3 regions of the Rhizobium sp. CFBP 13644 genome follow, and region 2 is predicted to be linked to each of the others. Evidence: riboswitches for the same ligand, from Rfam matches in the RefSeq annotation. Region 2 holds a riboswitch; each other region holds the start of a gene.
The links. A riboswitch is a leader RNA that binds a small molecule or an ion and turns the genes downstream of it on or off. The one in region 2 is predicted to bind cobalamin.
Positions count from the first base shown of each region.

Region 1: linked by a shared signal. The riboswitch ahead of IFT53_RS01350 (CbtB domain-containing protein) and the one ahead of IFT53_RS22225 (ABC transporter substrate-binding protein) in region 2 are both predicted to bind cobalamin.
Region 3: linked by a shared signal. The riboswitch ahead of IFT53_RS12930 (DUF1636 family protein) and the one ahead of IFT53_RS22225 (ABC transporter substrate-binding protein) in region 2 are both predicted to bind cobalamin.

Region 1 covers NZ_JACYVF010000001.1:271,106-275,463, reverse strand. The annotation lists gene IFT53_RS01355 (cytochrome c) at 1-519, shown strand, start outside; cobalamin riboswitch at 549-804, shown strand; gene IFT53_RS01350 (CbtB domain-containing protein) at 956-1,138, shown strand; gene IFT53_RS01345 (CbtA family protein) at 1,152-1,865, shown strand; gene IFT53_RS01340 (hypothetical protein) at 1,867-2,181, shown strand; gene IFT53_RS01335 (type 1 glutamine amidotransferase family protein) at 2,178-2,744, opposite strand; gene IFT53_RS01330 (methyl-accepting chemotaxis protein) at 2,921-4,358, opposite strand, start outside.
Region 2 covers NZ_JACYVF010000013.1:60,178-64,535, reverse strand. The annotation lists gene IFT53_RS22230 (glucose/quinate/shikimate family membrane-bound PQQ-dependent dehydrogenase) at 1-546, shown strand, start outside; cobalamin riboswitch at 700-925, shown strand; gene IFT53_RS22225 (ABC transporter substrate-binding protein) at 1,136-2,143, shown strand; gene IFT53_RS22220 (FecCD family ABC transporter permease) at 2,147-3,166, shown strand; gene IFT53_RS22215 (ABC transporter ATP-binding protein) at 3,163-3,927, shown strand; gene IFT53_RS22210 (hypothetical protein) at 4,120-4,358, shown strand, end outside.
Region 3 covers NZ_JACYVF010000004.1:86,383-90,740, reverse strand. The annotation lists gene cobN (cobaltochelatase subunit CobN) at 1-772, opposite strand, end outside; gene cobW (cobalamin biosynthesis protein CobW) at 776-1,810, opposite strand; gene IFT53_RS12930 (DUF1636 family protein) at 1,807-2,226, opposite strand; cobalamin riboswitch at 2,338-2,546, opposite strand; gene cobO (cob(I)yrinic acid a,c-diamide adenosyltransferase) at 2,652-3,269, shown strand; gene IFT53_RS12920 (cobyric acid synthase) at 3,273-4,358, shown strand, end outside.

The DNA of each region.
Region 1 (4,358 bases), on a different contig from region 2:
CGGATGACCCCGCAGGATATCAACGACCTCTTCGCCTATCTGAAAACCTTGCCCGCCAGCACCAATGATGCGCCCGGCCACGATCTGCCATTTCCCTTCAACATCCGGCTTGTTCTTGGCGGCTGGAAGTTCCTGTATTTCGATAAGGGCGAACCGCGCGTCGAGATTGCCAATGCGAATGCGCAGGTCGTTCGCGGCCAATATCTGGTGGAAGGCCCCGGCCATTGCGGCGAGTGCCATACCCCGCGAGATGCGCTGGGCGGCTTCATGAAGGGCCAGTGGCTTGCCGGTGGACCGAACCCGGAAGGCGAGGGGCGCATTCCCGATATTCGCCCGGAATCGCAGACCATCGGCTCATGGAGTGAAGCGGATATCGCCAATTATCTGGAAACCGGCTTCACGCCGGACTTCGATAGTGCCGGTGGATCCATGGTCAAAGTCCAGCAGAATATGGCCCGTCTTCCTGCCGAAGACCGCCAGGCCATTGCGGCCTATCTCAAGGCACTTCCTTCTCCCTGAGAAGCCATTGACTCCTCAACCCGTCCGCAGGATAACGGTTGTGTGATGGTCTTTCCGGTTCGCCCGGAAAGTGAAAAGGGAACACGATAGGAGCCTCAAGCTTTGATTCGTGGCTGCCCCCGCAACTGTGAGCGGAGAGCCTGAAAACGTATTGCCACTGGTCTGGCCCATCGGCACGAAATTCTCCGGGATTTCGTAAAGCACGATGCGAAACAAAGGACCGGGAAGGTGTTTTCAAGGTTGTGACCCGCAAGCCAGGATACCTGCCATCACGGAAGTGTCGTCAATGCCGGCGGGGTGTCCGGAACAGCACGGTTTTCAGGTCGGGATATTCCCGCCTTCAAGACCCTGTGTCTCTTTTCCCCGTGGTGAATGTTGAATGCGGTCGTGGGTCTTTTGATCAGAATGACGCCCACCCGCACGTGAAAGGGTCACCATGTCTATCCACCAGAATACGGCGGCAAGCGCCGTCTCGTCCTCAACCTCAAGACTTGCGCAATCGCTGACAGCAGCCTTGCTCGGCCTGTTTATCGTGGGCTTTGTCGGCTTCTCGCAGGTAGAAGCCGTGCACAATGCCGCGCATGATACGCGCCACGCCAACGCCTTCCCTTGCCATTGAGGGGAGGAAGATCATGCCATTTTTCCGTAATATCGTTTTCACCGCCGTTCTGGTGGGCTTGATTGCCGGTTTGGCCGTCAGCGCCATGCAGGCCATCGGCACCACGCCGCTCATCCTTCAGGCCGAAACCTTCGAAAGCCGCGGCGCAGAGGTTGCGCATGCGCACACCCATGAGGCGGGCGCACCCGCAGATCATCACCACGATCCAGAAGCGTGGGCGCCCGCCGATGGCTTCGAGCGCAATGCGTACACCATCGCCGCCAATGTGCTGACTGCCATCGGCTATGCGCTGGTGCTCACGGCTCTGATTTCCTTGCGCAATTCCGCAGGCGGCTGGCGGGAAGGGCTGCTCTGGGGCCTTGCCGGTTTTGCCGCCGTCATGCTGGCCCCGGCCATCGGCCTGCCGCCGGAACTGCCCGGCAGCCCCGCCGCAGAGCTTGGTGCGCGTCAGATGTGGTGGGTGGCAACCGTTGCTGCCACGGCGGGCGGTCTGGCGCTACTTGCCTTCAAACGGGCGGAAGCATGGGCGGTCATTCTGGCTCTGGTGTTGATGGCCGCTCCCCACATCATCGGCGCGCCCTTGCCGCCAGCGGGTGAACACGCGCTGGCACCTCTGCCGCTGGAGCGCCGTTTCGTCGTTCTGGCAACCGTGACCAGCTTCGTGTTCTGGATCATCTTGGGAACCTTGAGCGGCCATCTTCTCAAACGTGTCGACGTTGCGAGATAATATGGAAACCGCAAGTGAATGGAGCGACGGGCTCGATGCCTTGCGTTTTTCCGTTCCCGGCCATGGCGCGCCCTGCGCCATGCACCGGCTGGCCTTCAAGGCTTTGCTGGGCAAAGAGCCGCAAAAGGCCGCGTGTCTTCAGTTCTTTGCTGAGAACCGGGAGGCCTTTCTCAAGGCCGCCTCAGCCAAGATCAGCAGCCTGAAACTTCCCGCCGATCGCAGCCTGCACATCAACAGCAGAGACGTCAGGCGCGCGATGACAGAAAATCCGATTGAGGGGACTGCGCGTGCGTGTCGTGTGCTTGACCGCCGTTAGAGATGCTCCGCCGCAAACCCGGCCATCTCGGCCTCCGCCTCCGGCCCCCAGAGATCGAGCGCTTTCAATATTTCGCTCGCGAAACTCACAGGTGCGGTTCCAGGTGCCGTGATGATGCCTTGGTCGCTGACGGCCTGGGGCTGCTCGCGGTAGTGTTCGGCACCCTCATAGGTGATGTAGGTGGAGTGTGATGCCACGGAATTTCCGGTGTGTGCCACGTGGTTCAACACGCCCGTTCCGGCCAGCGCACTCGCTGCTGCGCAAATGCCAGCCACCAAACGGTGCTGCGCGCGAAAGCGGTGGACGAGATCGGTAAAATCCGGTGCCATTTTCCGTTCCCAGATCAAGCCGCCGGGAATGACCAGCGCGTGAACAGTCTCCGGGTCCAGTGCGTCATAAGTCGTATCCGGGACGATCTTCAGCCCACCCATGGAGGTGAGGGGCGCACCATCGGGGGATGCGGTGAAGATATCGACGCCCAAATAACCGCGCGCCATTGCCGTCAGAATAGCGGGCTCCCAATCAGCAAATTCCTCGGTCAGTGCCAAGGCAATACGGGGCATAGTCATCTCCTGCAATCATCGATGTTTGCTATGCTATCGGAAAAGCTTTTGAGCAAAAAGGCTGAAACTGGCAGGGGGGTGGCCGCGAGACCTCTTGAGGGAAATGGCTTAAGCTTTGCGCAACAAAAAACGCGGCATCAGATGCCGCGCTTTCTTTAGATTCAATGTTGTCCTGTTCAGGCTGCTGCGCGGTAGCGCTGGCCTGACTGACCGTTGCTTTCCAACCGGAAACGCTCAAGCTGGGCATGCAACTGGCGCGCTTCGTCGGCCAGAATCTGGCTGGCGGCGGTGGTTTCTTCCACCATTGCGGCGTTCTGCTGCGTCATCTGGTCCATATGGTTGACCGAGCTGTTGATCTCTCCGAGCGCCATGGATTGCTCCGCAGCGGCCCGTGCAATGGTCGTGACATGGTCATCGACGCGGTTGACGAGTTCTTCGATCTCTTTCAGCGCTTCTCCGGTCGACAGAACCAGCGATACCCCACCCTTGACTTCATCTGCCGAGGTGGTGATGAGGCCCTTGATTTCGCGGGCAGCATTTGCCGAGCGTTGGGCCAGTTCGCGAACTTCCTGTGCAACCACAGCAAAGCCACGACCCGCTTCACCGGCACGCGCAGCTTCAACACCGGCGTTCAGGGCAAGTAGGTTGGTCTGGAAGGCGATCTCGTCGATGACAGAGATGATCTGACCGATTTTCTGCGAGGATTGTTCGATCCGGCCCATTGCATCGATTGCGTTGCGAACGATGTTGCCGGATTTGCCAGCGCTGCTCTTGGTGTCGCGCACCATCTGCGTCGCTTCATTGGCACGCGCAGTCGATGTCTTGACGGTGGTTGTGATTTCTTCCAGGGCTGCTGCGGTTTCTTCGAGGGCTGCGGCCTGCTGTTCGGTGCGTCGTGCCAGCTGGTTGGCCGAAGAGGACAATTCGCCGGAATTGTCGGTGATGGTGCCCGCAGCATGGCGGATGGTCTGCATCGTGGCGCGCAAGGTTGCCAGCGTCTGGTTGACGTTGGTTTGCAGTTCAGCAAAGGCACCCTGATAGCTGCCATTCATTTCCTGCGTCAGGTCGGCTTCAGATAGGGCAGCAATAACGCGGCGAACTTCTGTAACACCCAGATCGACATTGATGACCAGTTCATTGACGCTTTCTGCGAAGGTCTGCAGGTCCGCGTCTTCATACGTCTTGGCAATACGCTTGGAGAAGTCGCCAGCCGCAGCCGCAGCTACGATGCCGCTGATCGAGGACTGCAAGTCTTTGCTCTGTGCGGTGAGGGCGGCTTCCTGAGCTTCCATCTCACGCATCTGCATTTCGTTGGCTCTGAACACTTCAAGCGCACGGGCCATTTCACCAATTTCGTCCTGACGGTCCACACCACCGATCGGATCGTGCAGATCGCCCTTTGCAAGACGGCTCATCCGCTCGGTGAGCAGGCGCACGGGACGCGAGATGCCGCGCCCGCCAACAAACAGTCCGGCCATCACGCCGCCGATAATCGAGATCACGGCGGTCGTTACCAGAACGATCATCGTTACGCTGGAAACGGAAAGCGCATTCGCACGCGATGCTTTCAGCTCTTCGCCGGAATAGGTGCTGTAAATCTTCACAGCGGCGGTC
Region 2 (4,358 bases):
TTTGGCATGCCGACATATCTCGCCTTCACGTCTCAGCTCGTGCCACGCGACCAGATTCCGCCCAAGGGCCAGGATGAAAAGGGTAGCGAGCAGGGTCTGAACAGAAATGATGGCGCGCCCTATGGTGTGTTGATGGGACCCTTCCTCGGACCGCTCGGCATTCCATGCCAGGCTCCGCCATGGGGATATGTTGCGGGTGCTGATCTGCGAACCGGTGACGTTGCCTACAAGCACAAGAACGGCACCGTCTATGACATGACGCCGCTTCCCCTGCCTTTCAAGGTTGGCGTTCCCGGCATTGGTGGACCCATGATTACCAAGGGTGGCGTTGCCTTCCTCGGTGCGGCGGTGGACAATTATCTGCGCGCCTATGATCTGACCACGGGCAAGCAGCTTTGGGAAGGTCGTCTTCCAGCCGGTGGACAGGCCACGCCGATGACCTATGCTATGGATGACGGAAAGCAGTATGTGGTGATGGTTGCAGGCGGCCATGGCTCCGTCGGCACAAAGCCCGGTGACTATGTCATCGCCTACACGCTGCCATAACAGCTACAAGATTGATAATTCGAGATGGAAGCCGGGAAGAGATTCCCGGCTTTTTCGTGCGATAGGATGAGCCGTGAAACATCGAAAATCAACGCTTGCAAGTCGATATGTAATAACATAACAATTATTCGACTTGACGGTATGTCGCGATTGCGTCTAACTGGTTGCGACGGTTCCAAGCGAGCAATCGTGAGGAATAATAGGGAATACGGTGAGGACCTACATCCGATGCCGTGGCTGCCCCCGCAACTGTGAGCGGATTGTCGAGCCCTATGACGCTTTTTTAAAAGTGTCATGCCACTGCAAAGCGATTTGCGGGAAGGTTGGGCGAAGGCGCAAATCCGTGAGCCAGGAGACCTGCCGTCATATGTTCAATCCAATTCGCGGGCGGGGATGCCCGGAACAGGAGACGTCGTGATTGCATCGAGCGCTAGCCTGCGCCTTATTCATCTGCCATGTCCCGGTTTCAGATCGTCCCAACGTCCCGTCTTTGCGGGCTGACAGTCTAAACATGTTCATACCCAGTTGCGCCTTGCGCAACTCATGACGATCGGGGACTATCGAAATGACATTACACTTCAGGCACGCCATGGGCGCTGCCATCTTCGCGGTTGCAAGCTCGTTTGCGGCGCTGCCTTCTGCCCATGCGGCGCAGACGTCCTATCCTTTGACACTCAAGAATTGCGGTCGGGATGTCACCTTCACGCATGCGCCTGAGCGCACCGTCGCCGTTGGACAGAGCACCACGGAAATTCTCTATCTGCTGGGCCTTTCAGATAAGGTTGTCGGCACGGCGGTTTGGGTCGGCCCTGTGATCAAGGGCTATGAAGAAGCCAATGCCAAGATCGACCGGCTTGCGGATAATGACCCGAGTTTCGAGAGCGTTCTGGCCAAGAAGCCAGACTTGGTAACGGTGCAATATCAATGGCATGTCGGCCCGGAAGGTGTGGTTGCCAAGCCTGAACAGTTTGAAGAACTGAAGATCCCGGTCTACACATCGCCCGCCGATTGCACCGGCAAGGACAATTCCGGTGGTGGCGATGGCGTGCGCCATTCCGTGTTCACCATGGACCTGATCTATCAGGAAGTGGCCGACCTCGCGCAAATCTTCAATGTTCAGGACAAGGGCGAAAAGCTGGTGGCCGAACTGAAGGCCCGCGAAGAGACCGCTCGCAAGAAGATCGTTTCCGCCAAAGGCCAGCTTTCCGCAGTCTTCTGGTTCTCCAGCGCAGAGCTTGCAATAGACCCTTACGTTGCAGGCAAAAACGGCGCACCCGGCTATATCATGTCGGCACTCGGCATCAAAAATGTCATAGAAAGCAATGAAGAGTGGCCGACGGTCGGTTGGGAAACCATCGCCAAGGCTAATCCCACAATCGTCGTGGCGGGCAAGATGGATCGCAGGCGCTTTCCGGCAGATGATGTCGCGCTCAAGCAGAAATTCCTGAAGGAAGATCCGGTTACGAGCCTGATGCCATCAGTCAAAGAGGGCCATATCGTCACCATGGACGCACAGGCGATGAACCCCACGATCCGCACCATCGATGGTATCGAAGTTCTGGCCGACGCTATCGTCCAGCTTGGGCTTTCCAACTAGGCCATGGGTGCCTGTTTCACAATAACCCGTGCCGTCTTGCTGGCGGCCGGGCTCCTGGGTCTGGCGCTCTGGCTCGGCGCAGCCATTGGCGAGACATCCATTTCCATGGATGTCGTTGCCAAGACGGTGGCAAACCGTGTGTTCGATGCCGGCTATCCGCTGGATGCGATCGATGAAGGCATCATCTGGAACTACCGCCTCAGTCGTGCTGTGGTTGCGGCCTGCTGCGGTGCAGCCCTTGCGTTGTCGGGCGTCGTGCTTCAGGCGCTGTTGCGCAATCCGCTGGCCGACCCCTATATTCTGGGCATTTCAGCCGGTGCATCGACGGGCGCGGTTGGCGTTGCCATTCTCGGCTTTGGCGCTGGCATGCTCACCATGCCGCTCGGCGCGTTCCTCGGTGCGCTCACAGCCTTTGCCCTCGTCAGCCTGCTGGCCTTGAGGGCTGGCAGCGGAAACAGCGCCATCATTCTGGCGGGTGTGGCGGGTTCGCAGCTTTTCAATGCCATCACCTCCTTTATCGTGACGAAGGCTGCCAATGCCGAACAGGCGCGGGGCATCATGTTCTGGCTGCTCGGCAATCTCTCCGGTGTGCGCTGGCCAGATGTGTGGCTGGCCTTGCCGGTCACGCTTATCGGCCTGTTGGTCTGCCTGTGGCATGCGCGTGCGCTGGATGCCTTTACCTTCGGCTCCGGCTCCGCTGCCTCGCTCGGCATACCGGTTCGGCGCGTCTACATCGTACTCACTGGCATCTGCGCGCTGATGACGGCCATCATGGTCAGTATTGTCGGCTCCATCGGCTTTATCGGTCTTGTCATTCCCCATGCAGCACGCATGATTGTCGGCGTCCGCCATGGGCGCCTGTTGCCCGCTGCGGCCCTGACCGGAGCCGTGTTCATGATTGCGGCAGACATCGTTTCGCGCACCATCATCGCCGGGCAGGTCTTGCCGATCGGCGTCATCACGGCGCTGTTCGGTGCCCCGGCCTTCGCGCTCATTCTCAGCCAGCGACGGAGATCGGTATGACCCTTTGCGCGCAGGATCTATGCTGGTCTGCCGGTGGTGTCGAGATTGTGAGGAACGTCAGTCTCGAGATCAGGCCGGGCGAGTTTCTGGGCATTGTCGGGCCCAACGGTTCCGGCAAGACGAGTCTCATGTCGCTTCTCTGCGGCCTTCGAAAGGCGAAATCCGGTCAAGTGACGCTGGACGGGAAGTCCATGGAAAGCCTGAACCGTCGCGATGTCGCACGATCTATCGCCCTTGTTGAGCAGCAGGCGGAGACGCAGGAGCGCATCAACGCCCGTCAGGCCGTCGAGCTTGGTCGCACGCCGCATAAAAGCGCCCTGTCGCCATGGTCGGCGCAGGATGATGCCATTGTGGATCAGGCATTGCGGGATGTGGATGCAAAGCATCTTTCAAAGCGCATGTGGCACACGCTATCGGGGGGCGAGCGGCAGCGGCTGCACATCGCCCGCGCCCTGGCCCAGAAGCCGGATATTCTGCTTCTGGACGAGCCGACCAATCATCTCGATATCGGTCACCAGATTGCGCTGTTACACCTCGTGCGCAAACAGCGGCTGACGGTGGCCGCAGCGCTGCATGACCTCAACCATGCGGCCATGTTTTGTGACCGGGTGGCGGTGATGAAGGCGGGTGAGCTTGTGGCGCTTGGCAAGCCATCGACGGTCTTCACGGCTAGCCTGATCGCGGATGTGTTTGGTGTCGAAGTCGATGTGGAAACGGGTGATGGCGACACGTGCCACATTCGCTATCGGGCTCCAAAGTAAGGGTGGCGCGGCATCTTTAGAAAGGCCTGTTGCCTTTCTTGTCCAATTCCCCCTGCCGCGCCTCTTGAATTGCAGCGACGGCCTCCCACATCTCCACCAACCCGCTGGTCCGGGCCCCTCTGGTGAAAGTCTCGGCGCTTTCACGATGTCGGACCTTTTCCGACATCATCGCCGAGTGTGCAGAGGTTACGCATGATTTCCGATATTGCCGCATGGCTCATCACGCTTTTTGTCCTGAACCCCATTCAGGCAGAGGTGCAGGACCGCCTTCAGGGCGCAAATGCCTCAGCCCAATCCCTTCAGCAGTCGCAGCAATGCGTGGCCGCGCAGGGGCCTAAGCTCCTTCAGCGCGCAGGCGAGGATCCATCATGGGCCATTGCAACGATTGTGGGCTACAGCTTCGGCTGGACGTCACCCGTGCAGTTGCTGGA
Region 3 (4,358 bases), on a different contig from region 2:
AATCCCGAAGCGTCTGTTCCAGAAAATGAATGGCATCGTGATCCTTCAACCCGCTGACGAAGATCGGTAGCGGCGCAAAGCCGCGTTCGCGCAACGCCTCAAACAGCGCATCAATAGGCGCGACATCGGCGGCCAGCAGCATGGAACGATAAAACAGGATGGGCAGCAGAGGGGCATTATCAGGGAAGCCGGAAAGCGCCTCTTCAAGCGTCACAAGGCCTTCGCCCGGGCGATAAAAACCGGATTTGGGCAGCGGTTCCGCCACCATATCAGGCCAGGCATCTCCCTTTGCAAAGGCTGAAAGCCCCGCCGCAACACGCGCCATGTTGTCAGCCCCGCCTGCGCGGAAAAAGGCGAGGATGGCTTTCAGCGTCTCAAGATCAACAGTGGAAGCAGCCTCAAGCTTCTCGTCACGCTCGCTGCATTCACCGGGCAGAAGCACCAGCTTTATGCCCCGTTGCCGTGCCATTCTGGAAAGCTGATCCACGCCATAGCGCCAGCGATCCGCACCGCCGAGAATCCGGATAAGGATCAGCTTGGCGTGTTCTGCCGTCTTCTCCATCCACAGGTCGACGGACATGGGGTGGCGAAGCTCGGACAGGTTGGCGCTGACCATCGAGACGCTGTCGCCATCAACAGCCCATCCACGCTCCAGCCCGGCCAGATCGCTCGCCGAAAAGGACATCACCACCACATCCGCCCTCGGCTGGTTGAGATCAACCGGCTCGATCAGGTCGTCCAGAGACGAGGATGTGGTGGCGAGAATGTGCATGGATCAGGCTGCCAGCATCCGCTCGATCTTCGCGCGGTCGAGACCCTTCTCACCGATCACGACCAGACGGCTGCGACGCTCTTCACCCGCACCCCAGGGACGGTCGAAATAGTGGTTGACCCGCGAACCCACGGCCTGAACCTGCAAACGCATCGGCTTTGACGAAACCTCGACAAAGCCCTTGATCCGCAGCACGTTTTCAGAGGCAGCCGTTTCAGCAATCCTTGCGGCCAGCGCGTCCGCATCCGTCACGGCATCCAGTTCTACGACAAAGCTGTCGAACTCGTCGTGGTCGTGGTCTTCCTCGTCATCGTGGTGCGTGTGGCGGTTGTCGATATCCTCTTCAACGGCCAGTCCCAGGCCAATCAGCACAGCCGGGTCGATCACGCCATTGGATGCGACGATGATCTTCGAGGCCTTCGGCAGATGGGCATTGATATGCGCCTTGGCGCGCTCCAGACCCTCGGCATCCAGCAGGTCACCCTTGGTCAGCACGATGAGATCGGCGCAGGCAATCTGGTCTTCGAAGACTTCTTCGACCGGGTCGTCATGATCAAGCGCCTCGTCATTCTGGCGCTGGGCGGCTAGCGCTTCCAGATCATGCGAAACCATGCCTTCGGCAAGGGCTGCACCATCGGCAACAGCCACAACGGCATCCACCGTCACGCGGCTTTTGATGGCTGGCCACTGGAAAGCCTGCACCAGAGGCTTTGGCAGCGCAAGGCCCGATGTTTCGATCAGAATATGCTCGACGCGGGGCTCGCGGCTCAAAATCTGCTCGATAGCCGGCTGGAAATCATCCGCCACCGTGCAGCAAATGCAGCCATTGGCCAGCTCCACGATGTTTTCTTCCGGGCAGCTTTCAATGCCGCAACCCTTGAGGATCTCGCCATCGATACCGACATCGCCGAACTCGTTGACGATGATGGCCAGCCGCTTTCCATCCAGTTTTTCCAGCAATCCACGCAGCAAGGTGGTTTTGCCAGCGCCCAGAAAGCCGGTGATGATGGTGCAGGGAACGCGGTCTAGCGTGGTCATGGTGTCTCCTCGGTAAAATGCAAAGGGGGAATGCGAGCCACAAGGCCGCGTTTCAAACTGTCAGGCCGTCCGCGCCACGGCATCAGGCCATCCGGCGCAGAGGCCAGAAGACGTGCACCGACCAGAAGGTCGCCAGCGTCGTCTTGGGTTAGGGAACCGAACATATAAGACCAGCCATTGGCGCTGCGCATGGCCGCACTCAGGCCGCGCTTGCAATTGGCAAGGCAATTGACGCTGCGCACATCGACGCCCTCGGCACGGCCCAGCTCAACAGCAGCATGCGAAAGGGTGGCACCCGGGCGCGGCTCGGCATTCGGGTCAACCTCATCGCGGCAGCTGCGGCAGACGAAAACAACGACGCCTGCGGCTCCGTCTGCTTTCGCGGTCTTATCTGGTGGGGTCGATGTCAGATCCAAGGTGTCAACTTTCCGCGCCTGCAAATTCTCTAGGGGTGCGGATATCGACGCCACGCGCCAAAGCACGTTTCGCTTGATATGACCGGCTAACCGGAGCACCCCGCCCGGCAGACGCATTTTTCTGAAACGGCAGGTCTCCTGGCTTGCGGCGTGAGACGCCCGACACCGCCTTCCCGAACATAATGTCCAGTGGCTTATGGCGCAGGCTCACCGCATACAGTTGCGGGGGCAGCCACGGATTGGTCCGCATTGCGAACGGAACCGTGTTCCCTCTTAGCTTTTCCCGTTGCCGGAAAAAGACCGTCAGTGGTTAACCCTTATGCCCTGCACGGCTTTTGTGTCAATGCCGCGGCATCATTGCCGTGGAAACCGTTTTGGCTATAGTCGCCGCTTTGACACGCATGCGCCAAGAGGAATGAGACGCCATGAACCGCGATATCAGCGAAAGCGAAGCCGAGCGTCACCGCGCCAAGATGGTCAACCGCAAAGCCGTGCAGGATGCCGAAGTGTCTGAGAAGACGGTCGAAAAAGGCCTGCTGATGGTCAATACCGGCCCTGCTAAGGGCAAATCCACCGCAGCCTTCGGTCTGGCGCTGCGCATGCTCGGCACCGGCGGGCGTGTCGGCATCGTGCAATTCATCAAGGGCGCTTGGTCCACCGGCGAGCAGCAGGCGCTTGCCCTGTTTGGTGACCGCGTGGAATGGCGCACCATGGGCGAAGGTTTCACGTGGGACACGCAGGATCTGAAGCGCGACGTCGCAGCCGCGACAAAAGCCTGGGAAGAAGCGAAAGTCATGATGGCCGATGAAACCATCGCTCTCGTGGTGCTGGATGAGCTCAACATCGCGCTGCGCTATGATTATCTGCCGCTGGACGAGGTGGTGGAAACACTTAGCAATCGCCGCCCGGGCCTTCACGTCATGGTCACCGGCCGCAACGCCAAGCAGCCCTTGATCGATGCTGCCGATATGGTGACGGAAATGACGCTGGTAAAGCACCACTTCAAGGCAGGCGTGAAAGCCCAGTCAGGCATCGAGTTTTAAGACATGGCGGCACGCGTTTTGATGTTTCAGGGCACAGGCTCGGATGTTGGCAAATCCTTGATGGTGGCGGGGCTGGCGCGTGCCCTCACAAAGCGCGGTCTTTCAGTCATGCCGTTCAAGCCGCAGAACATGTCCAACAACGCCGCTGTTACCGATGATGGCGGCGAGATTGGCCGGGCGCAGGCTTTGCAGGCGCGCGCCGCAGGGGTTGCCCTGTCCGTTCATATGAACCCGGTGCTGTTGAAGCCGCAAAGCGAAACCGGCGCTCAGGTCGTGGTGCAGGGCAAAGTCATCGGCAACGCCAAGGCCGCCGATTACCAGCACATGAAGGCTGGCCTGATGGCCCGAGTGCTGGATAGTTTCGATCACCTGAAGGCGAAATGCGACCTTGTGCTGGTGGAGGGTGCGGGCAGCGCGTCCGAGGTCAATCTGCGCGCCAACGACATCGCCAATATGGGCTTTGCACGCGCCGCCAATGCGCCAGTCATTCTCATCGGAGATATTGATCGCGGTGGCGTCATCGCCAGCATCGTCGGCACCCAGACCGTTCTGGATACGCAAGACGCGGCCATGATCGAGGGTTTCATCGTCAACCGTTTTCGCGGCGATCCCTCGCTGTTTGATGAGGGCATGCGCATCATCGAAGATCAGACCGGTTGGCGGCCCATTGGCCTGCTGCCGCATTTTGCCGATGCCAGCCGCTTGCCCGCCGAAGATGCGCTAGGCCTGACAGGACCCGGACAGCGCAAGCCCGGCGCAAAGATCCGCATTGCCGTTCCGGTCCTGCCGCATATTTCAAACTTCGATGACCTTGATCCGCTGGAGGCCGAGCCAGACGTTGAACTTCTGCGCATCAGACCGGGCGATGCCATTCCCGGCGATTGCGCGCTGGTGCTGCTCTGCGGCTCCAAATCCACCATTGCCGATCTGGCCACGCTGAAAAAATCTGGCCTGGATATCGATATCAAGGCGCATCTGCGCCGTGGCGGATATGTTCTGGGCCTGTGCGGCGGCTACCAGATGCTGGGAAAGACGGTCGCCGACCCGCACGGCATCGAAGGCGCGCCTCATACCGCTGAGGGACTTGGC